Regions from separate parts of the Sporofaciens sp. SGI.106 genome, predicted to be linked through region 1. Evidence: predicted binding sites of a transcription regulator. Region 1 holds the regulator's gene; each other region holds the start of a gene.

What was found. The regulator HrcA, encoded in region 1, represses chaperone genes, less so after heat shock. The targets are predictions, from matches to a motif close to TGTTAGCACTCNNNNNNNNNGAGTGCTAACA.
Region 2: ACQRCC_RS07650 (co-chaperone GroES) is a predicted target of HrcA. The motif match lies at 3,979-4,009, and genes of this name have one in related genera.
Region 3: ACQRCC_RS13695 (Hsp20/alpha crystallin family protein) is a predicted target of HrcA. The motif match lies at 1,909-1,939, and genes of this name have one in related genera.
Region 4: ACQRCC_RS05575 (co-chaperone GroES) is a predicted target of HrcA. The motif match lies at 3,777-3,807, and genes of this name have one in related genera.

The regions. Positions count from the first base shown of each region.
Region 1 covers NZ_JBNPMZ010000003.1:57,747-63,712, reverse strand. Annotated here, with positions in the region: gene ACQRCC_RS03405 (hypothetical protein) at 1-577, shown strand, start outside; gene ACQRCC_RS03400 (hypothetical protein) at 640-933, shown strand; gene ACQRCC_RS03395 (transposase) at 1,041-1,802, shown strand; gene hrcA (heat-inducible transcriptional repressor HrcA) at 1,999-3,039, shown strand; gene grpE (nucleotide exchange factor GrpE) at 3,085-3,765, shown strand; gene dnaK (molecular chaperone DnaK) at 3,816-5,690, shown strand; gene dnaJ (molecular chaperone DnaJ) at 5,794-5,966, shown strand, end outside.
Region 2 covers NZ_JBNPMZ010000008.1:740-6,705, forward strand. Annotated here, with positions in the region: gene ACQRCC_RS07610 (hypothetical protein) at 1-81, opposite strand, end outside; gene ACQRCC_RS07615 (relaxase/mobilization nuclease domain-containing protein) at 108-626, opposite strand; gene ACQRCC_RS07620 (plasmid mobilization protein) at 604-990, opposite strand; gene ACQRCC_RS07625 (hypothetical protein) at 1,438-1,620, shown strand; gene ACQRCC_RS07630 (peptide deformylase) at 1,642-2,052, shown strand; gene ACQRCC_RS07635 (TfoX/Sxy family DNA transformation protein) at 2,253-2,381, shown strand; gene ACQRCC_RS07640 (arginase family protein) at 2,446-3,210, shown strand; gene ACQRCC_RS07645 (MarR family winged helix-turn-helix transcriptional regulator) at 3,478-3,819, shown strand; gene ACQRCC_RS07650 (co-chaperone GroES) at 4,031-4,315, shown strand; partial or broken gene ACQRCC_RS07655 (TCP-1/cpn60 chaperonin family protein) at 4,341-4,928, shown strand; gene ACQRCC_RS07660 (hypothetical protein) at 5,053-5,274, shown strand; gene ACQRCC_RS07665 (helix-turn-helix domain-containing protein) at 5,585-5,966, shown strand, end outside.
Region 3 covers NZ_JBNPMZ010000024.1:24,808-30,773, forward strand. Annotated here, with positions in the region: gene ppk1 (polyphosphate kinase 1) at 1-1,285, shown strand, start outside; gene ACQRCC_RS13695 (Hsp20/alpha crystallin family protein) at 1,366-1,791, opposite strand; RNA gene ssrA (transfer-messenger RNA) at 2,054-2,403, shown strand; gene ACQRCC_RS13705 (MATE family efflux transporter) at 2,443-4,194, opposite strand; gene ACQRCC_RS13710 (metal-sensing transcriptional repressor) at 4,341-4,676, shown strand; gene ACQRCC_RS13715 (heavy metal translocating P-type ATPase) at 4,699-5,966, shown strand, end outside.
Region 4 covers NZ_JBNPMZ010000005.1:62,143-68,108, reverse strand. Annotated here, with positions in the region: gene dprA (DNA-processing protein DprA) at 1-372, shown strand, start outside; gene topA (type I DNA topoisomerase) at 404-2,476, shown strand; gene codY (GTP-sensing pleiotropic transcriptional regulator CodY) at 2,571-3,350, shown strand; gene ACQRCC_RS05580 (hypothetical protein) at 3,420-3,725, shown strand; gene ACQRCC_RS05575 (co-chaperone GroES) at 3,840-4,124, shown strand; gene groL (chaperonin GroEL) at 4,148-5,770, shown strand; gene ACQRCC_RS05565 (DUF6106 family protein) at 5,909-5,966, shown strand, end outside.

The DNA.
Region 1 (5,966 bases):
GATGAAAAGAAGGGGATATGAAATATACTTAGTAGGAGGATGCGTCAGAGATATGTTATTGGAACGCACGCCGGATGATTATGATTTCTGCTGCTCAGCATCACCGGAAGAAATTGTTCAGGTATTGAAGGAGAACAACATTGAATACGATGCATCCGGCAGTATCGTCGGATATGTGATCGCTATCATTAATAATGAAAAAATTGATCTTGTCAAATTCAAAGGAAATAGTCTGGAAGAAGATCTATGTAATCGGGATTTCACCATGAATGCTATGGCTTATGATATTGACAGTCGGGAAATCGTGGATTACATGGGTGGAAAAGAGGATATGGAAAATAAAATCATCAGATGCTGCGATGAAAGAAGTATCGAGAAAAATCCAAGAACAATATTCCGCGCAATCCGCTTTGCAATCCAGTTTGGATTTCGTATCGATGAGAAGACCTATGATTCCATGAAGAATAATGTTCCGGCACTTGAGCATATCAGAATATCTGCATTGATGAAGGATACGGCGAAGCTTCTTAAATATAGTGAAAAGCTATTGCTCGCGGAGCGGGACTCTTTACATTAGCAGGTAAAAAAGGTATAATTCTTAGTATCAGAATTTTCAAAAATGCATTGGAGGGAATAAGCATGAAAGTGTACGATTCAGTAAAAAAAGAAGAGTTAGAAGTGGATGGAACCAAAGGTCTCATTGAGTTGATGAGAAACGGCCGCCAGGTAGACTTGTATCTGGGAGAGAAAAAATCAGATGCAGACGGATACATGAGCTGGGATGTAGAGCACTGGTCCAGCATCGATGTGAAGAGATTTATCCGCTGCTATTCTCTGGAGGGAAGAGTTCTGGGAGAATCTACAGGACACAATATCTATGATCTGGAGAATGAGTTTAAGCCGGAAGAGGCAGTAAAAGTTGAACTTAGCTAAAAAAAGGGGACGTAGCAAAATGCATTTTGCTACGTCCTGAATTAACATTTGTGGTGTACCCAATTGTATTTGTACCTGTCCCTAATTGCATAAAAAGGAGGGATAAGGTGGCAACACACAGAAGAAAGAAGAGTACAACCGGTATTTATCACGTTGTAGTAAAAGGTATCAATAAAGAGAAAATATTTAATATGCAGCGTGAAAAAATATTCTTGAAGAGTATTATTCTAAAGACTTTAGGAAAAATCAAGGTTGAAATATATTCATATTGTATTATGTCTAATCATGCTCATTTTATTATCAGGGCAGAAATCGAAACGTTATCTTTATTCATGGCTAGAGTTTTGGCCGAATACGCATCTTATTATAATTATAAACACCACCGTAATGGACATGTGTTCCAGAATCGCTTCATGAGTGAATGTATCGAAAATGAGAGGTATTTCTGGACGTGTTTGAGATATATTCATTTAAATCCGGTAAAAGCGGGGATGATAAAGAATCCTGTTCGCTATAAATATAGCAGTATGGCAGATTATATGACAGAAACTACAGGAATACTGGACGAAAAGGCAGTTTTGATGTACAAGAAACATTTCGAAGATTTCCAGGCTTTTGACGCATTTCATAAAGAACGTCAGTCTGAGATATTCATAGATTATCCGGATGATATGAATAAACAATATTGTGAAATAGCGCTCCAGATTGCAGAGGAGATGTTCGAAGAAAAGCAATTGAGTTTGTTGGTGCAGGTGTTTGAGGAAAATAGAGAAGAATACATTAAGAAATTAGCGGAAACCTTAAAGATAGGTAAGCGAAGGGCACAGAAAATATGTGTGGAAACTTATAATTTAGTGGACAGCCAATAAATGGGTACAGGGGAATTGGCGGTTGGGTACACCACGAATGTCAATTGGGGACGTAGCAAAATGCATTTTGCTACGTCCCCAATATAAAAAAACTATAAACTGTGTTGACAAATGAAACCAGTAGTGCTACATTAATAATCGTAAAGATTAGCACTCGAATTTAATGAGTGCTAACAGCTAGGGAGGAGGCGGAAAGATGCAGGTCAGTGAACAGCTGGGTGAACGAAAGCTCAAAATCTTACATGCAATTATCCAGACATACTTAGAAACCGGAGAGCCGGTTGGCTCGAGAACTATTTCCAAATATACGGACCTGAATTTAAGTTCTGCTACCATTCGTAACGAGATGGCGGATCTGGAAGAGCTGGGATACATTTTACAGCCGCACACATCCGCAGGACGGATTCCTTCCGACAAAGGCTATCGGCTTTACGTAGATATGCTGATGCAGGAGAAGGAGCAGGAGTTAAATGAAATGCAGGAGCAGATGCTGGAGAAGGCAGACAAGATGGATCAGCTTCTGAAACAGGCAGCGAAAGTTCTTGCTACGAATACAAATTATGCGACAATGGTTTCTACTCCGGTGAACAGCGCTAACAAGATTAAATTCATTCAGTTATCACAGGTAGATGATGAACAGATCATTGCAGTAATCGTCCTTGGTGGTAACGTGATTAAGAATAAGATCATCAGCGTTGACGAACCGCTCAGCAATGAAAATCTTCTGAAGCTGAATATGCTTCTGAACACTACACTGAATGGAATGTCCATTGAAGAAATTAATCTGGGACTGATCGCCAGATTAAAAGAACAGGCAGGAATACACAGCGAGGTCATCAGTAACGTGCTGGACGCAGTGGCAGATGCCATTCAGGTTGATGAAGATATGCAGATTTACACCAGCGGTGCCACGAATATTTTCAAATATCCGGAGCTTTCCGATAAACAGAGTGCACAGGAAATCATCAGTGCCTTTGAGGAAAAGCAGCAGCTCACCGAACTGGTAACCCAGACTTTATCCCAGGAGGAAAATACAGGAATTCAGGTGTATATCGGTGATGAGACGCCGGTTCAGACCATGAAGGACTGCAGTGTTGTGACAGCAACCTATGAATTGGGAGAAGGAATGAAGGGAACAATCGGTATTATCGGACCGAAACGTATGGATTATGAACATGTATTAAAATCACTGAAGCGTTTGCAGAGTGAACTGGATGCGATTTTCCATAAACAGTAAAAAGTGTTAAGAAAGGTGGATTAACCCTTGGATAAGAATCAGGAAATGAATCAGGAAAAGAGCCAGGAAGAAATGGTAAAAGAAGCTGTCGAGGAAGCAAAAAAAGCAGCTGAACAGGCAGCGGTTGCAGAGGAAACTTCTGATGCCGGTGATTCTAAAGAAAAACCTCTTGATGCAAAAGCATCTGAAGAGACAGAGGCAGCAGGAGAGGCAGAAGAAACCGAAGCTTCCGAAGAGGCAGAAGCCGGAGAAAAGAAAGGAAAGTTCTTTGGCAAGAAAAATAAAAAAGACAAAAAAGACGAGAAAATTGAAGAGCTTACCGATAAGCTGACTCGTCAGATGGCAGAGTTTGATAACTTCCGCAAACGTACCGAGAGAGAAAAATCTCAGATGTACGAAATAGGAGCGAAAGATATCATAGAAAAAATCCTTCCGGTAGTAGACAATTTCGAGAGAGGTCTCGGAGCTGTCAGTGAGGAAGAAAAGGCAGATCCGTTCATTCAGGGAATGGATAAGATTTATAAGCAGCTGATGACCACACTGGAAGAGGCAGGAGTGAAACCGATCGAGGCAGTAGGTCAGGAATTCAATCCGGATTTCCACAACGCAGTGATGCATGTGGAGGACGAAAACTTCGGTGAAAACATCGTAGCAGAAGAATTCCAGAAAGGTTACATGTACCGTGAATCTGTAGTGAGACACAGTATGGTAAAGGTTGCAAATTAACAGCCAAAACATTTTTTAAGAATAAAATAGTAAAACAGGAGGAATAAATCATGGGAAAAATCATTGGTATTGACTTAGGTACAACAAATAGCTGTGTAGCCGTTATGGAAGGCGGACAGCCGGTAGTTATCGCAAATACAGAAGGCGCAAGAACAACACCATCTGTTGTTGCATTTACAAAAACAGGAGAGCGTCTAGTAGGTGAGCCTGCAAAACGTCAGGCAGTTACAAATGCTGAGAAGACGATTTCATCCATCAAAAGAGAAATGGGAACTGATTACAAAGTAACCATCGATGGAAAGAAATATTCTCCACAGGAAATTTCTGCAATGATTCTTCAGAAGCTGAAAGCAGACGCAGAAGGATATCTGGGCGAGAAGGTTACAGAGGCAGTTATTACAGTTCCTGCATATTTTAATGACGCACAGCGTCAGGCAACCAAGGATGCAGGTAAGATTGCCGGTCTGGATGTAAAGCGTATTATCAACGAGCCTACAGCAGCAGCTCTGGCTTATGGTCTTGATAATGAAAGAGAGCAGAAGATCATGGTATATGACCTTGGTGGTGGTACATTCGATGTATCTGTTATCGAGATTGGTGACGGCGTTATCGAAGTATTATCTACAGCAGGTAATAACAGACTTGGTGGAGATGACTTCGACCAGAAGATTACAGATTATATGCTTTCCGAGTTCAAGAGAATGGAAGGTGTAGACTTATCCACAGATAAGATGGCACTTCAGAGATTGAAAGAAGCTGCAGAGAAAGCTAAGAAAGAGTTATCATCTGCAACAACAACCAATATCAACCTGCCATTCATCACAGCAACCGCTGAAGGACCGAAGCATTTTGATATGAACCTTACAAGAGCAAAATTCAACGAACTGACACATGATCTGGTTGAAAAGACAGCAGAGCCTGTAACAAGAGCACTGTCTGACGCCGGAATCACAGCATCTGAGCTTGGTCAGGTACTTCTGGTTGGTGGTTCTACACGTATCCCGGCTGTACAGGATAAGGTAAAACAGCTGACAGGAAAAGAGCCTAGCAAATCTCTGAACCCGGATGAGTGTGTAGCACTTGGTGCATCCGTACAGGGTGGTAAATTAGCAGGAGATGCAGGTGCAGGAGATATCCTTCTTCTGGATGTTACTCCACTGTCACTGTCTATCGAGACAATGGGTGGTGTAGCTACAAGACTGATTGAGAGAAATACAACAATTCCTACAAAGAAGAGCCAGATTTTCTCAACAGCAGCAGATAACCAGACAGCAGTAGATATCAATGTTGTACAGGGTGAGAGACAGTTCGCAAGAGATAACAAATCTCTCGGCCAGTTCAGACTGGATGGAATTCCGCCGGCACCACGTGGAATCCCGCAGATTGAAGTAACCTTCGATATTGATGCAAATGGTATTGTAAATGTATCCGCAAAAGACCTTGGAACAGGAAAAGAACAGCACATTACAATCACAGCAGGTTCCAACATGTCCGATGAGGATATCGAGAAAGCAGTAAAAGAGGCAGCAGCATTCGAAGCACAGGATAAGAAGCGTAAAGAAGGAATCGACGCAAAGAACGATGCAGACGCAATGGTATTCCAGACCAAGAAGGCAATGGAAGAAGTTGGCGACAAGATTGATGCAGCTGACAAGGCAGCAGTAGAAGCAGACTGCAAGGCTCTGGAGGAATTACTTGCAAAGGTTAACATGGACAGCATGTCTGATGCAGAAGTTGCAGAGATCAAAGCAGGTAAAGAGAAACTGATGGCAAGCGCTCAGAAATTATTTACAAAGGTTTATGAGCAGGCAGGAGCTGCAGCAGGAGCACAGGGAGCAGGCCCGAATCCGGGAGCAGGAGCAGGTCCGGCACCGGAAGGATTCTCTGGCGACGATGTAGTAGACGGAGACTACAAAGAAGTCTAAAAAGTATATCATAAAATGTATTCCGGGGAACCTGGCAGGATTGCCGGGCCTCCCGGAATTTCCTCATGTAAAAATGACTACTTTGTGAAGGAGAGAAAGAACCATGGCAGAAGCAAAAAGAGACTACTATGAAGTGCTTGGTGTCAGCAAAGATGCTGATGAAGCAACTTTGAAGAAAGCATATAGAAAAGTAGCCAAGAAGTACCATCCGGATATGAATCCCGGAGATGCGGAGGCAGAGAAGAAATTCAAAGAAGCATCAGAAGCTTATGCGGT
Region 2 (5,966 bases), on a different contig from region 1:
TGCCCAGTATTCTCCTCTTGTCATTTTTGCAGGTGCCGGAGAAAGCAGGTCCACCTGATGGAGCCCTTCCCGGTCACACATCTCCATGACTTCTTTTTTTAAATGATTTAGAAATCTTGTTGTGGAACGGTGCTTAATCCGGCTTCATGCTCATGTGGCTTGTCCATGTAATCCTGCCGGTCAACTGCATATTTCCGGACACTGTTAATGACAATATGGGTATGAATGTTACCGGAGCCATTATGCCCATCCGTATGAGTGACGATCAGTGCCTGATAACCAGGAAAGTTTTTTCTGGCAAAATCCAGACATAATGCCTGTGCCTTTTCTCCGGTGAGTCCACATTCTGTTGCATCGGCAGGGTCAAAACTGATGATGTAATGGTGGCTTTTGATATCCCCTCTTTTTTGATTTTTGTGAAAAAATGTATTTGTCTTTTCGCACTCTTTGTCAAAAGCTATTGGGTCACAATGCAGTCCGTCCATATAGAATTCTTCTCTCAACAGTTTCCTACCGGAATCATCAAGAATCTGTTTTCCTGTTTTTTCGTTGTGTTGGAAAAGCAGATATTCCAGTGCATCGGAATAATTTGCATTTCTGCTTTTAATGTGTTTGATTATGGCCATGCAATACACCTGCCATTCGTAGTACTTCTTTTCTTAAGGAAAACAGATCAGAGATACACTGCCGGATTTCATCTTTCATTTCCGCAGAGATTTCCCCACCAGTGTTAAAATATCTTGCGATCTGATTAAGGTTTGATCCGATTTTTCCATATTCATTGACCAAGTTTCTTAGTTCATCCATGTCAGCTACAACCTCGATTCTGTTTGTAATTTCCTTTTCAAGAAGTAATTTTCTCAAGTACTCCGATCTGGAAATGCCAAGTGTGGATGCCCCCTGATCTAAAAGAGCCTTATCTGCATCAGTAAGTCTTACAGCTACAAAATGTGGATGAGTAACATCTTTCCTTTTATTTGTTCTATGCATATTCCTCCCTTCCATTTGCACCTATGTTGCTGCGACCACTTTTTAGTGGAAGCCAGAAGACATCTGTGATGTCAAAAACGAGGGCATGGGGGCGCTGCAGGTCCAGTGGACCTGCGTTTAGCGCGGACCGTAGTGGAACGAAGACCGTAATCCCCATCAAGATGAAAACCCGTAAGTGGAATAGTTGCCAAAATGGCACTACTGTTAAACACGGGTGGATCTTGCTCTTAGAAAAAGAACCTTTCACTTATATGGGAAAAGAGAGTCCCTTATACAACATGGAAATGAAAAAACCTCGCTATGGTAGAAATATGATTTTGTTGATATAATCACTATATAGTTCGGAGGGATTGATCAAATGGGATTGTTTAAGAAAAAAGGAAGAAATTGATTGAAGAAAGATATCAACACTTGAAAATTCTCCTCCCATTTGCAGATTCTGAACAATTGAATTTATATGATGAAGTAATGGATCAGATTGGTTCTCTGAATCAACAGATTGAAATCAAGAATGATATGCTGAAAGAAAATGCAAGGCAAAAAAGAAAAAGGAAACACGAGGCATTTTGGGAAGTTACCGGATTTTCTTATATGGTGGATGAATTCAGTAACTCACAGAAAAAGAGATGATATGACATGGAGGAATGATAGATGGTAAAACCGATAATGAAAGATGTGTTCTTTCTGGGACAAAAATCAGAACCTGCTACAAAGGCAGATCTGCAGGTGGGGAAAGATCTGCAGGATACCTTACAGGCAAATCGTTCCGGTTGTGTGGGTATGGCTGCAAATATGATCGGTGTGAAAAAGAGAGTCATTATTGTGAATATGGGATTTATAGATATTGTGATGTTTAATCCGGTACTGCTAAGCAAGGATACTCCGTATGAGACGGAAGAAGGATGTCTCTCTCTTACCGGTGTGAGAAAAACTACGAGATATGAAAATATCGAAGTGGAATATTATGATATGAACTGGAAAAAACATCGACAGAAACTGAGTGGCTGGCCGGCACAGATCTGTCAGCATGAGCTGGATCATCTGGAAGGAATTTTAATTTAGCGGATTTTTGAAATAACAGGAGTGAATGCTAATGGCATCGGAACGAACGGACGAATTATATAAGGTATTGCTGGACAGAGGATATCCTAAAGAGTTCTGTGCGAAAATATCCTATAATAATATGAATACAGGTAGGCATATACTCTGTTGATGAGTTAAAGAAAGTTGGTGCTAAGGCAGCTTGGTAAAAAATACAAGAAATTGATGAGTCGGCTTGTATCAATCGGTTAATGGAACTGGAAGGTGCTATTGAAGGGATAAAGAAAACAATACTGCCAGATGAAGTGAAAGCTGATTTGAAAGAGTTTTATCAGCGGAACAAGAAATAAATATTAACACTTCCCACACCTCTAAGGTGCGAACTTTATTTGGGGTATGGAAGAGGAGGATTCAATGAAGAATAATGAAGTAGTGTTCCTGGATTTTTCTCATATATACAGTGAAGAGACGAAAGAGTGGGTTCAGGAAGCAAGAAGACTGGACTTAAGTGATATCAATGGGACTACTATGTACTGTACCAGGGAGGCCGAAGAAGAAATCAGGCACCGTCTTGAGAAAAATGGTCCGGAAGGAATCCACTTTCTGGATAATGGGAATTATCATTATGTTACGAAGTTTTTCGTGGAAAAGATAAAACAGCCATTTTCATTAGTTTTATTTGATCATCATTCTGATATGCAGCAGCCCATGATTCATGACCTGACCAGTTGTGGAAGCTGGGCTGGGGAACTATTGCAGAAAAATCAATTTTTAAAGCAACTGATCCTCATTGGTCCGTCGCGCCAAAGCCTGAAGAAAATTCCGAAGGAACGGATGGAAAAACTTGTTTGTATAAGCATGCAGGAAATTGAGGTGGAAGATATGGAGGAAGAAATCCAAAAAATCCGACAGAATCTGCCGGTTTATATTTCCATTGACAAGGATGTATTGGACCGCTATAGTGCCCGTACAAACTGGAGTCAGGGAACGATGTCCGTTGCAATGCTAGAGAGGATATTGAAAGAAGTCTTTCTTTGCCAACAAGTGATCGGAGTGGATATCTGTGGGGAGTGTGACCTTTCCGAACCATTTGGGGAACTTCTGGAGGATGAGCGGATCAACCGTACGACCAACCGATTACTGTATGAATTTTTGCAGGCACAGTTTTCCAAACAGTAGTTAATTCCTAATGCTTGTACTCATATTAAAAACCTCCTTCGGAATATAATTGGTTTTTAGAAACAGGCAGGGCCTTTTATGCCCTGCCTGCCTGTAAGAAAAATCTTTTTCCTTCCTTTGTTCTATGTGCAATATAACACGAATATCAGCACTCGTCAATAGAGAGTGCTAAAAAATATGTGGAGATTTTGTGAACTTTGCGAAATGAAATAATTACTGATCTCAGATTATGAGGAACAGAGCACTGAATTACGGGAAAAATATAATATGAAAAGAGCAGAACTGGAGATATTATACTTCCTCTCAAAATGCGGAACACATAATACCGCTACGGATATCTACCATCAGTTAATGATGAATCGTGGACATATTTCACAGGCAGTTGACAGTCTCTGCAGGAAAAATTATCTTATTGCGATACCGGATAAGAATGATCGAAGATGTATTCATTATGAAATAGCTGATTTTGCGAAGGAACTGGTAACAGAAATGACGAATAGAAGGGAAGCAATGAACAGTATGATTTTAAAAGGTGTGTCGGAAGAAGAATTGAAGGTTTTTTGGGCAGTATCGGAAAAAATCAGGAATAATATAAATGAATTAATTTAATTGATGAAAAGATGCAAAGTAATGATTAAAGTGCTTTGCATCTTTTTTTATTATTCCGAAAAACTATTGACAAGAAAAATACAGGCGATATAATGTTTTAAAATTAAAAAGTTTAAAAACAAAATGTGTTTCGGCAGAAACATATTTTTTTGCAAAACGCGGTGGCACTCAACTAAAAAGAGTGCAAACAAAAGAAAGGCGGGTTATTCACATGAGATTAAAACCATTGGGTGACAAAGTAGTTCTTCAGTATCAGGATGTTGAAGAAAAGACAGAATCAGGAATCATTCTGCCAGACAGCGCAAAAGAAAAATCGCAGGAAGCTGTAGTAATCGCAGTTGGTCCGGGAAAATGTAAAGACGGACAGAAGGTTGCCATGCAGGTAAAAGAAGGAGATAAAGTCATTCTATCTGAATATGGCGGAACAGAAGTAAAAATTGGCGACGAAGAATATAAAATTGTAAGCCAGGACAATATTCTGGCAATTGTAGAGTAATAACTGTTGAAAGAAGGAAATTATCATGGCAAAAGAGATTAGTTTTGATATTGATGTTCGAAAAAAGATGGAAGCCGGCGTAGACAGACTGGCAGATACAGTAAAGGTAACATTGGGACCAAAAGGAAGAAATGTTGTATTGGATAAATCTTACGGTGTACCATTAATTACAAACGATGGCGTGACCATGGCAAAAGAGATTGAATTGGAAGATCGTTTTGAAAATATGGGAGCACAGCTTGTAAAAGAGGTGGCTACCAAGACAAACGACATTGCAGGAGATGGAACAACAACCGCTACAGTTCTGGCACAGGCACTTGTGAAAGAAGGAATGAAAAATATTGCAGCAGGTGCAAATGCAATTGTTTTAAGAAAAGGAATGAAGAAGGCAGCAGATGTAGCTGTACAGGCGATTGAAGAAATGAGCCATCCTGTTACAGGTAAGGAACATATTGCAAAAGTAGCTGCAATCTCTTCCGGTAATGAAGAAGTCGGTGAGATGATTGCCGATGCAATGGAAAAAGTCGGAGAGAACGGCGTCATTACGATTGAAGAATCAAAGACCATGAAGACGGAGATTGACTTAGTCGAAGGTATGCAGTTCGATAATGGATAAAAGCCTCAAAAACTATCAATGCAACCTGTAGTTTACATTTAGAACTTCGATTGTGGTGGTCTTTCAGACATTAAACAGGTATCATTAATACGAACAAGTTGTTCAGATAGGAGGACGCACTATGACATTAGGCGAAAAAGCTATATGGGGTATGCCTCTGTGGCATATAGGTGATAACGCACGGGCTTTAATTGCTTTGGGAGATACCGAAGCCACAGGAAATGTATTTCAAAAAATCGGAGAGTTTTCCACACAGGACATTGCTGCTGTAAAGAAATCGCTTGATACAATTGTTCCGACCTACCTTTCGTGGGCAAAAGAGATAATTAAGCTGTTTTTATAAGGCTTATCTCTTATTTCTTCATGCTATAAGCTATCCAAAGGGGGCAATGATTCAGGCAACAGAAAATGGCTTGGTTTGGTATCTCTAATACGACAGATTCCAGTTCTTTTCTCGGACAGAGACTATCATTAGTACTGTTGTTACGGCGGCGATTAGTTTTTTGATTGGATTGTTGAAACACATTTTCTTAAATTGAGCAACATTTTGCACTTGCTACGTTAAGTAGCATAAATGTAATCGCTTGTTTCTTGTGGAATTCTTGCAGAATCGCTATGATGAGCGTGCAAACAAAAATGAGGAGGATTCAAAAATGAGTTTAGGAGAAAAAATCAGAGAACAAAGAAAACAAGCAGGTCTTTCACAGGAACAGCTTGCTGAAAAGTTAAATGTGTCCAGACAGGCAATTACCAAATGGGAAACGGACAAAGGTATTCCCGATGTTGCCAACCTGATTGCAATCAGTGATGAATTTGAGCTTAGCCTGGACGAATTGATTAAGGGAAATGTTACCGTAAAAAAGAAAATAATTGCCGATAGCTCTGCTAAGAAATGGCACATATTGGTTATTGTGTACTTATTGGCTATTGTGGCATATGTTGCCTATTTTGCAGTCTGCCATAGGATTTTGATGATTGGATTTTTGATTGCAACACTGTTTATGCTCTTTTTTGAACTAAGGATCTTTATAAAGG
Region 3 (5,966 bases), on a different contig from region 1:
CGCAGTGCGCGTGGAATTAAGTCGGAAAATTGATGATAAGACAAAGAAGGAATTAGCGAAATATCTGCAGATTGGCACAGAACATATTATTGATGTTAAGACACCTCTGGATCTTTCATTTGTGTTTGGGATTCAGAGCTATCTGAGAGATCGTTTTGATCTTTTCTATCCGAAACGCAGTCCGAGACGAAGTCCGGCATTAAATGCAAAGGAAAGTATCATTGCGCAGATAGAAAAGAAGGATGTACTGTTATCATACCCGTTTGAGAGTATGAAGCCTTTTATTCAAATGCTACGGGAGGCGGCCGACGATGAGACGGTAGTTTCCATTAAAATGACATTGTATCGGGTGGCAGAACGGAGTGAAATTGTTGATGCATTGGTAGAGGCGGCTGAAAATGGAAAAGAAGTAGTGGTACTGGTGGAACTGCGGGCGAGATTCGATGAGGCAAACAATATAGAGATGTCGCATCGTCTGGAGGATGCCGGATGTCAGATACTGTATGGTCTGGGAGAGTACAAAGTACATTCTAAGCTTTGTCTGATTACCCGTAATACCCAAGAGGGATTTTCCTATATTACACAGATTGGAACCGGTAATTACAATGAGAAAACATCCCGTCTGTACACCGATCTGTCATTGATTACTGCGAGACAGTCTATCGGACAGGAGGCAGCTGCTGTGTTTACCGCACTTCAGAAAGGAGAAGTTATGGATGAGACCAGAGAGCTCCTTGTGGCACCGAAATGTCTCCAGTGTAAAATTGTGGATTTGATAGAAGATGAGATCCGAAAAGTCCGGGAAGGCGGTCAGGGATACATTGGCGTTAAAATCAATTCCCTGACGGATAAGATATTGATTAATAAACTGATAGAGGCTTCCAGGGCCGGAGTAAAGATTGAACTCATTGTGCGTGGAATCTGCTGTCTGAAACCGGGTGTAGAAGGGATGACAGAGAACATTACTGTGGTCAGTATCGTAGGCCGGTTTCTGGAACATTCCAGAATTTATCGTTTTGGAATTGGTGATGAGGAAAAAATATATATTGCATCGGCAGATTTTATGACAAGAAATACGGTGCGCCGTGTAGAAGTAGCTGCGCCGGTTTATGATGAAGAAATCCGAAACAGAATCCGGTATATGTTCGATACTATGATGGAGGATGATGAGAAGGGAAAAGAACTGAATGCATCAGGTGAGTATTGTGATCGTTTTTTGAATACACCTAAGAAGAATTCGCAGGAAATATTTTATCAGGATGCATATGACAATGAAAATGTGTAAAAAACTTGAGGCGGTCGGGTTCCCGGCCGCCTCGATTTATATTAACACAGCTGTCTGTGGTTTTCTCCAAATTGATTTACTTACTCAATGGTAATCAGTTTGGGTTGATCTTCCTGTTTCTGAATCTCTTTCGGGAAAGTCAGTTTCAGTACACCATCGCTGAAAGCTGCTTTAATGTCTTCCTGAGTCAGATCTTCACCGACATAGAAACTTCTGTTGCATGTTCCGGTATAACGCTCTTTGTGAATACAGTTGCCTCTTGCGTCCTTTTCTTCTTTCGTCTCATTTTTGTGAGCGGTGATGGTGAGATAACCGTCTTTCAGATCAGCCTTGATATCCTGCTTTGCGTATCCCGGCAGTTCCATCTCAACCATGTAATTGCCGTCTTTCTCGTGAATATCGGTCTTCATAATCTGTGAAGAAGAGCGATCATAGGTGCGGTTAAAGAACGGGTCGTTGAACATGTCGTCAAATAAATTAGTAAATCCTCTGTTTGCAAGTAACATAAGTCATTCCTCCTTAATATATGCCAAGTCGGTAGCTTTTTATTCAGCATTTAGTATTTACTGATTACCCGGCTGGTATGCTTTACTTATTTGTTATAGTTATTATATAACACACATTATTAGCCAAGTCAATACCTGAGTGCTAATTTTTTGAAAAAAATTTTCCTGAGGTTTCCGGGGAACGAACCTTGACATTTTGCAGGATGATTCATATAATGAAAATACGCAAATGACATCTGCAAACCAGATACAATATAGTTTAGGGCTTGTACTGGTTTCGACGGGGGTCTAGAAGTTTGAGAAGCCATCCGTAGCGGGGAACTACGATAAAAGCTCCAATTAAATATAAACGCAGATCGTAACGAATTAGCGTGCGCTGCCTAATTGGCGGCAGTCGGCCTTAGGTTATCCGCTGCTTAAGTAACCGGCTTCAACGAAGCGGAGCACTTCGTTTCCAAAGCTTTGAGGGAATGGAAGAACTTATGAAGCTACTGAAATCTCAAGCCTGTCATTAGGCGGGAGATGGAGGGAATGTCAAAGTAATGACTGTGATGGGAGATGCTTGGATGGAAGGATTTTCGGACGTGGGTTCGATTCCCACCAGGTCCATAAAAAAAGTACCGGGGAACCGGTACTTTTTTGTGTCAATTTTTATATTTTTATGGTAAGAATGTTTAATCCCAGATTATTCTGATAGTCCATATCTGTTGCCATTTTTCCAATCAATCGGATGCCGGCATTTTTAACCGGATCCTCAGGTGTAAATTGTTCCATACGGGATTTCGGGTCAAATGCAGTACAGTCATCACGCATTCGCAGAACGATTTCACCATTCTTGTATGCCAGACGGATGTCTACAGAATGTTTCTTATTGTCTTTGGAAAAACCGTGGCTGACAATATTTCCTGCCATTTCTTCCACGCAAAGACCCGCAATTGTACATTTTCTATGGTCCAGTCCTTTGTTTTGGCAAAATTCCACTACACGTTCTGAAATGTTAATGACTTCATCAACGGAATGGACGGAGATTGCCATTCTGTCTTCCGGATCAGCAATAGCCCCTTTATCCAGTTTGAGCCAGTCTTCCGGGCGGAATGTTATATGCTGAGTTTTGATAAATACGGAAATGGCAATTGCTAAAATGCATAATAAATCACTTAAAGTAAATGACATCCATACCGCATCACATCCCAGCAGAGGAGAGAGTACGAAAGCGATTCCTGCCATGACCAGATTCTCTGCAACACTCATTGCATTTGTAAATACCATCTGCCCCTGACTCTGGTATATCTTAATGAAGATATTAAATATAGCATTAAATACCAGAAATACCGGGAAGATAATCAGCATCCTTCGTGTAAGTAACCATACAGAGCTTCCGCTCTGATAAAAGACACTGGCAATCGGACCGGAACCAATCATGATTACGCCTGAAACTACTGCTGTGAGAATAATACCAACTTTGAGAGAGTATTTTAAAAGCTCTTTCATGGATACCTGATCGTCTTCTCCGTAATATATACTGCTCATAATCATTGTAGTTCCGCCAATTCCGCTTGGAAAAGCACCGGCAAAGCTGCAAACATTTCCCTGAACGGTCATTGCAGAAACGGCATCCAGTCCTCCGACAGATAAAAGCGTTGCATTCATGGAGTATGATTTTATGGTTGCTCCTATGGTAAACATGGCGCATGGCATACCGAGAATGGCGACTTTTCCCAGACGGCTGAAGCAAAAATTTCCAAACCGGAAATAAACAGCCTGATTCTTATTTAAAAAGTTCATAAAAAGAATGACAGCAGTTACGAGATGGCTGACGGAAGTTGCCAATCCCATTCCGAATGCCCCCATATGCAATATGCATACCAGAACGATATCAAGGGCTACGTTGATTCCGGCCATAATTCCCATACATATGTAAGACATCTTTATCTTATCATTCAATGGCAAAAAACACATCAGCATATTCATCAGTGACTGAGCGGCAATTCCAAATGAGGTGCCCAGAATATACTGTGCAAGCAAATCCTGACTGTTCCCGGAGGCTCCTAAAAATCCGGCCAGGGGATAACGAAATATCAACATCAGTACAGAAATAATCAGGCTGACAGAGCCTAAAAAAATGACACATGTGGAAAACAGGGAGATTACTTTTTCGGATTCGCCTTTTCCCATATGCTTACAGCATAGAATCTGTGCTCCGACACTGATTACATAAGAAAGTCCTAAAACTGTTGCAATCGGGCAGAACAACCCCATCGCTGCCATAACTTCTTTTCCGAGAAAGTTTCCGGCGATAATACTGTCAATCAGAGCATTTGTTGCAGCTACCAGAGAACTCAGAATCTGTATAGGCAGCAATTTTAAATATATTTTTTTAATAATGTCACTCTTTGATGTCATAATACTAAATCCCTCCATTTTGTCCATTATACTGCAAAAGAAAGATAAAAGCTACTTGTTATCAGAAAAATCAATATAATCAGTTGAAGAATTTTTGTTGAAATATACCCCCGGGGAGTATATAATGATTTCGGGAGGAGATTAGTATGCATAAAATAAATTGTGATGAATCAATAATGAAAGAAGACCCACATTCCTGTTGTCACAAGACGAAGGTGCGTTCACAGGAAGAGTATCGTGGTTTGATAAATCGTCTGAACCGTATTGAAGGACAGGTGCGTGGAATTAAGAAAATGGTGGAAACGGATGCTTACTGTACAGATATCCTGATTCAGGTGTCGGCAGTAAATGCCGCGCTTAACAGCTTTAATAAAGTGCTTCTTGCTAATCACATTCGAACCTGTGTGGCACAGGATATCCGGGAAGGGAAGGATGAGACGATTGATGAACTGGTGATGACGCTTCAGAAGCTGATGAAATAGAGAATTGATGGAGGAAAAATGAATGGAACAGTATCGAGTAACAGGGATGAGCTGTGCTGCCTGCAGTGCCAGAGTAGAAAAGGCCGTTGGTAAGGTGCCGGGAGTTACTTCCTGTTCGGTGAGTCTTCTTACGAATTCTATGGGGGTAGAAGGCACGGCATCTTCTGAGCAGATTATAAGAGCTGTGCACGAAGCGGGATACGAAGCAACGCTTAAAGGAACTGATGCAGCATGCTGTGCTTCAACAGCGGGAGAGAATACTGCCGGAGCATCCGAGGATGCTTTGGAAGACAGGGAAACACCGGTATTGAAAAAAAGGCTGATAGCGTCAATGTGTTTTCTGATTCCGTTGATGTATGTGTCGATGGGACATATGATGTGGAACTGGCCTTTGCCGGGCTTTATGGAAGGCAACCATGTGGCAATGGGACTTTTACAGCTTCTTTTGACTGTTATGATCATGGTGATCAATCAGAAATTTTTTATCAGCGGATTCAAGAGTCTGTGGCATCGGGCTCCGAATATGGATACACTGGTAGCACTTGGAGCCGGAGCTTCTTTCGTGTATAGTACGTATGCATTATTTGCAATGACGGATGCACAGGTACGTGGTGATATGGGAGCGGTTATGGCGTATATGCATGAGTTTTATTTTGAATCAGCGGCCATGATTCTTACCTTGATTACGGTGGGGAAAATGCTGGAAGCAAGATCGAAGGGAAAGACCACAGATGCATTGAAAAGCTTAATGAAGCTGGCACCTAAAACGGCAGTGGTATTAAGAAACGGTGTAGAGACAGAGGTTCCCATTGAACAGGTGAAAATTGGGGATGTGTTTGTAGTTCGACCGGGGGAGAATATTCCGGTAGACGGGGTTGTGATAGAGGGCAGCAGTGCGGTAAATGAAGCCTCCCTGACGGGAGAAAGCGTTCCGGTAGATAAAGAAGCGGGTAATACAGTATCGGCTGCTACGATGAATCAATCCGGATATCTCCGCTGTGAAGCTACCAGAGTAGGGCAGGATACGACCCTGTCACAGATCATTCAGATGGTCAGTGATGCTGCGGCTACGAAAGCACCGATAGCCAAGGTGGCAGATAAAGTGTCGGGAATATTTGTGCCGATGGTAATTGTCATTGCTGCGGTGACGATACTGGTTTGGCTGCTTGCGGGACAGAGTGTCGGATTTGCACTGGCAAGAGGCATTTCTGTGCTGGTGATCAGCTGTCCCTGTGCACTGGGGCTGGCGACTCCGGTTGCGGTAATGGTAGGCAATGGAATGGGGGCAAA
Region 4 (5,966 bases), on a different contig from region 1:
TTAGAGCAGGGAAAGGATGTATATGCTCTTCCGGGCCCGGTCACAAGTCCGCTCAGTAAAGGTTGCAACTGGCTGATCAAACAGGGGGCAGGCATACTTATTTCTCCGGAGGAACTGCTGGAAGATCTGAAAATGGAATATGAAAGCAGAGATGTAAATATTCTGGCAAACACAGTTGAAAATGAAAAAGTGCTTGAAAGTACAGAAAAATTGTTGTATAGTAAGCTCGATTTGTTTCCGAAGAGCTTAAGTTGTCTGCTGTCAGAAACGGGGCTTTCCCCGGAGGTTGCGATGCAGCAGCTTGTTTCACTTATTATGAAAGGGTTAGTGAAAGAGGTTTCGAGAAATTACTATATCAAAGCCAAAGTATAGGAATGGCATTTTGAATGGAGGAATATAGACAATGGCGCATTATCTTGTAATTGTAGAGTCTCCCGCAAAAGTTAAAACAATAAAGAAATTTCTGGGAAGTAATTATACGGTAACAGCATCTAACGGCCATGTGCGTGACCTGCCGAAGAGTCAGCTTGGAATAGATGTTGAACATGACTTTGAACCAAAGTATATTACCATTCGCGGAAAAGGTGAGATTCTCGCAAATCTGAGAAAGGAAGTAAAAAAGGCAGATAAAGTATATCTCGCTACCGACCCAGACCGTGAGGGAGAAGCTATTTCCTGGCATTTGGAAAAGGCTTTGAAATTAGACGAGAAGAAGACTTATCGTATCAGCTTCAATGAGATTACGAAAAATGCTGTAAAGGCTTCTATAAAAAATGCGCGTGAGATAGATATGGATCTGGTCGATGCCCAGCAGGCGCGCCGGGCTCTGGACAGAATTGTGGGATATGAGATCAGCCCGCTTCTCTGGACGAAGGTGAAGAGAGGTCTGAGTGCCGGACGTGTTCAGTCAGTCGCTCTGAGAATCATTGCTGACCGGGAAGAGGAAATCAATGCTTTTATTCCGGAGGAATACTGGACTCTGGATGCATATCTGAATATCGAAGGTGAGAAAAAGCCGCTTGTGGCAAAATTTTATGGAACAGAGAAAGAGAAAATCGTCATTCATTCTGAACAGCAATTGCAGGAGATTCTGAAGGATCTGGAGGGAGCATCTTATCAGGTTGCGGATATTAAAAGAGGAGAGAGACTGAAAAAGGCACCGGTGCCTTTTACTACCAGTACCCTGCAGCAGGAAGCTTCTAAAGTATTGAACTTTGCTACACAGAAGACGATGAGAATTGCACAGCAGCTATATGAAGGAATTGATATAAAAGGTAATGGAACAGTAGGTCTGATCTCTTATTTGCGTACGGATTCTACCCGTGTATCCGAAGAGGCTGATGCGAACGTTAAAGCATATATCAGAGAAAATTTCGGAGAGAATTTTGTGGTTTCCGGTGAATCTAAGAAGGAAGATGGAAAGAAGATCCAGGATGCTCATGAGGCGATTCGCCCAACAGATGTGACCAGAACACCGGCACTTATGAAGGATTCCCTCACCAGAGATCAGTTTCGTCTTTACCAGCTTATCTGGAAACGATTTGTGGCAAGCAGAATGAAACCGGCGAAATACGAGACTACATCTGTAAAGATAGACGCAGGAAAATACCGTTTTACTGTGGCAGCATCCAAGATTGTATTTGAAGGATTCCGCTCTGTATATACGGAAGCGGACGAGGAAAAAGTTGACAGCAATGTGCTGGTGAAGAGTCTGGATCGGGATTCAAGGCTGTCCTGCAATCATTTTGAACAGAAGCAGCATTTTACACAGCCGCCGGCTCATTATACGGAAGCGGCATTGGTTAAGACCATGGAGGAGCTGGGAATCGGTCGTCCGAGTACCTACGCTCCGACAATTTCAACAATTATCGCCCGGAGATATGTTGCAAAAGAGAATAAGAATCTCTATCTGACAGAAATCGGTGAAGTGGTAAATAACATTATGAAACAGTCTTTCCCGGCAATTGTGGATGTGAACTTTACAGCAAACATGGAAGGACTTCTTGACAAAGTGGCGGAAGGAAAGGTTGAGTGGAAATCTGTTATTGAGAATTTCTATCCGGATCTGGAAGAAGCGGTAAAAAAAGCGGAAGAAGAACAGGAGAGTGTGAAGATCGAGGACGAGGTAACCGATGTTATCTGTGAAGAATGTGGCCGCAACATGGTCATCAAATACGGTCCGCACGGAAGATTTCTTGCCTGTCCGGGATTCCCGGAATGCAGAAACACCAAGCCATATCTGGAAAAAATCGGAGTTGCATGTCCGAAATGCGGTAAAGAGATAGTTCTTCGTAAGACGAAGAAGGGAAGAAAGTATTACGGTTGTGAAGATAACCCGAACTGTGACTTTATGTCCTGGCAGAAACCTTCAGAGAAAAAGTGCCCGAAGTGCGGATCTTATATGGTGGAAAAGGGAAATAAACTGGTTTGCGGCGATCAGAAATGTGGATATATTGAAAATAATAAAAATAATTAGAAATTTTATGAAATAATCAATAAAAAAACACGGTGATTTGTTGAAATTGCATGAATTGTATGATAATATAACACTCAAAGGATGGAGGTTGCATATGAGCGTACAATTGTTAGATAAAACAAGAAAAATTAACAAATTACTGCACAACAATAGTTCGAGTAAGGTCGTATTTAATGACATCTGTGCTGTGCTGACTGAAATTCTGGATTCGAATGTGCTGGTAATCAGTAAAAAAGGAAAAGTTCTTGGTGTGAGCAAGTGTACCGGAACAGGTGTGATTACTGAATTACTGAAAGGCGAGGTGGGCGGTCATATAGACGATATGTTGAATGAACGTCTGCTCAGTATTCTTTCGACAAAGGAAAATGTGAATCTTGAAACTCTTGGTTTTTCCCATGATGTGGTAGATGGCTATCAGGCAATTATCACACCGATTGATATTGCGGGAGAACGGCTTGGAACACTTTTTATTTACAAGTCTAAGAAGGGATATGAGATTGACGACATCATTTTAAGTGAGTATGGTACAACTGTGGTTGGATTGGAGATGCTCCGCTCTGTAAATGAAGAAAGTGCGGAAGAAACAAGAAAAGAGCACATTGTTCAATCTGCTATCAGCACACTTTCTTTTTCAGAACTGGAAGCTATTATTCATATCTTCGACGAACTGGATGGAATGGAAGGAATTCTGGTTGCAAGTAAAATAGCTGACCGTGTAGGTATCACCAGATCCGTAATCGTGAATGCTCTTCGTAAATTTGAAAGCGCCGGAGTGATTGAATCCAGATCGTCCGGTATGAAGGGCACTTACATTAAGGTGGTAAATGATTATGTATTTACCGAATTAGACCGGATTAAGGCTGAAAAAAAGTAAATAGACAGAAATGAAGAAACGAAGGGTATCGGGAAACTGATGCCCTTCTTTTGAAAGGAGAGTATAAAGATGTATGAGGGATGTCCTGTAGAACTTCAGATGATTAAGATGATCCGTGAAGGGGTAGAGGAAGATAAGCAGACCTATTTTTGCGAGATATTGGAGCATGATCCGGAGAAAGAATATCTGTATTTACTGCTTATGGAAGCTTCATTGGATATGATTTCTCTGGATGGAGTATATGAGTGCAGAATCCTGGATGATGAAAATAAAGTTTCCTGTCATGGTATGGTCAAGGAGCGGTTTCGGGATAAGCGGGGAAATCTTCTCGTTTTTCAGATAGAAAATGGATTTTATAAAAATAATCTAAACTGAATAAAGTGTGTTGACAAAACAAAATGAGAGTGCTATTTTATTACTAGAATCTTTTAGCACTCTCTTTTTGTGAGTGCTAACAAGTGGTAAAGAGTATTAAAGGAGGAATATAATATGAAATTAGTACCATTAGGAGACAGAGTCGTTTTGAAACAGTTGATTGCTGAAGAGACTACAAAATCCGGAATTGTATTACCAGGACAGACAAAAGAGAAACCACAGCAGGCAGAAGTTATCGCAGTGGGACCTGGCGGAGTAGTTGACGGAAAAGAAATCGAGATGCATGTCACTGTAGGACAGAAGGTTATTTATTCCAAATATGCAGGAACAGAAGTTGAATTAGATGATGAGACATATATCATTGTAAAACAGAATGATATTCTGGCAATTGTTGAGTAATAGAATCTGGGAGGTAATGAATCATGGCAAAAGAGATTAAATATGGAGATGAAGCCAGAGCTGCTTTAGAGGCAGGTGTAAATCAGCTGGCAAATACAGTAAGAGTAACACTTGGACCGAAAGGACGCAATGTTGTACTTGACAAATCTTTCGGTGCACCGCTGATCACAAATGATGGTGTTACAATTGCAAAAGAAATTGAGCTGGAAGATGCATTTGAGAATATGGGTGCACAGCTTATCCGTGAAGTTGCATCCAAGACAAATGATGTTGCCGGTGACGGAACTACAACAGCTACTGTTCTTGCACAGGCAATGGTTAATGAGGGAATGAAGAACCTGGCAGCAGGAGCTAACCCAATCGTTCTCCGTAAAGGTATGAAGAAAGCAACAGATGTGACAGTAGAGGCAATTAAAAAAATGTCCAGCAAGGTTACAGATAAGCAGCAGATCGCAAGAGTTGCAGCAGTATCCTCCAGTGATGATGCAGTGGGCGATATGGTAGCAGACGCTATGGAGAAGGTTTCCAACGATGGCGTTATTACAATTGAAGAGTCCAAGACCATGCAGACAGAGCTTGATCTGGTAGAAGGTATGCAGTTTGACCGCGGATATCTTTCCGCATATATGGCAACAGATATGGATAAGATGGAGGCAAATCTGGAAAATCCATATATCCTGATTACAGACAAGAAGATTTCCAACATTCAGGAAATCCTTCCACTGTTAGAGCAGATCGTTCAGGCAGGAGCAAGACTTCTTATTATTGCAGAGGATGTAGAGGGAGAGGCACTGACTACTTTGATCGTAAATAAACTCCGTGGAACATTTAACGTGGTAGCAGTAAAAGCTCCGGGATATGGTGACAGAAGAAAAGAAATGCTTCAGGACATCGCTATCCTGACAGGCGGGCAGGTAATCTCAGAAGAGTTGGGACTGGATCTGAGAGAGGCTACTATGGATCAGCTCGGACGTGCAAAATCTATCAAGGTTCAGAAAGAAAACACAGTTATCGTTGATGGCATGGGCGATAAAGCAGCAATTGAGGCACGTGTTGCTCAGATTAAGAAACAGATTGAAGAGACAACATCTGATTTTGACAGAGAGAAATTACAGGAGAGACTTGCAAAACTGGCAGGCGGAGTTGCAGTTATTCGCGTAGGCGCAGCAACAGAGACTGAGATGAAAGAAGCGAAGCTTCGTATGGAAGATGCGCTTGCAGCTACAAGAGCTGCTGTAGAAGAGGGAATTATCGCAGGAGGCGGTTCTGCATATATTCATGCATCCAAGGAAGTTGAAAAACTGGCAGAGACTCTGGAAGGTGATGAGAAGACAGGAGCTAAGATCATTTTGAAGGCTCTGGAAGCACCTTTGTTCCACATTGCTGCAAATGCAGGCCTTGAAGGTGCAGTTATTATCAATAAAGTAAAAGAGCAGGAGCCGGGAATTGGTTTTGATGCTTATAACGAAGAATATGTGGATATGGTAAAGGCAGGAATTCTTGATCCGGCTAAGGTTACCAGAAGTGCTCTGCAGAATGCAACAAGTGTAGCTTCCACACTTCTGACAACAGAGTCTGTTGTTGCAAATATTAAAGAGGATGTTCCTCCGATGCCGGCAGGCGGAGCAGGAATGGGAATGATGTAATTTCCTGGATGAAAAATTAAAAAATTTACAATAATTATGAAAAAAAAGAAAACTCCCCGTGCAGGAGTTTTCTTTTTATACAAAAATGTGTTACAATAGTAACATCGAATTTGAGTACAATATTGGAGGAAGACAAGAATGGGCGATTTTTATGCAGAGCAGCTTGTAAAGAAAAAAACAGATACGAAGGATATCC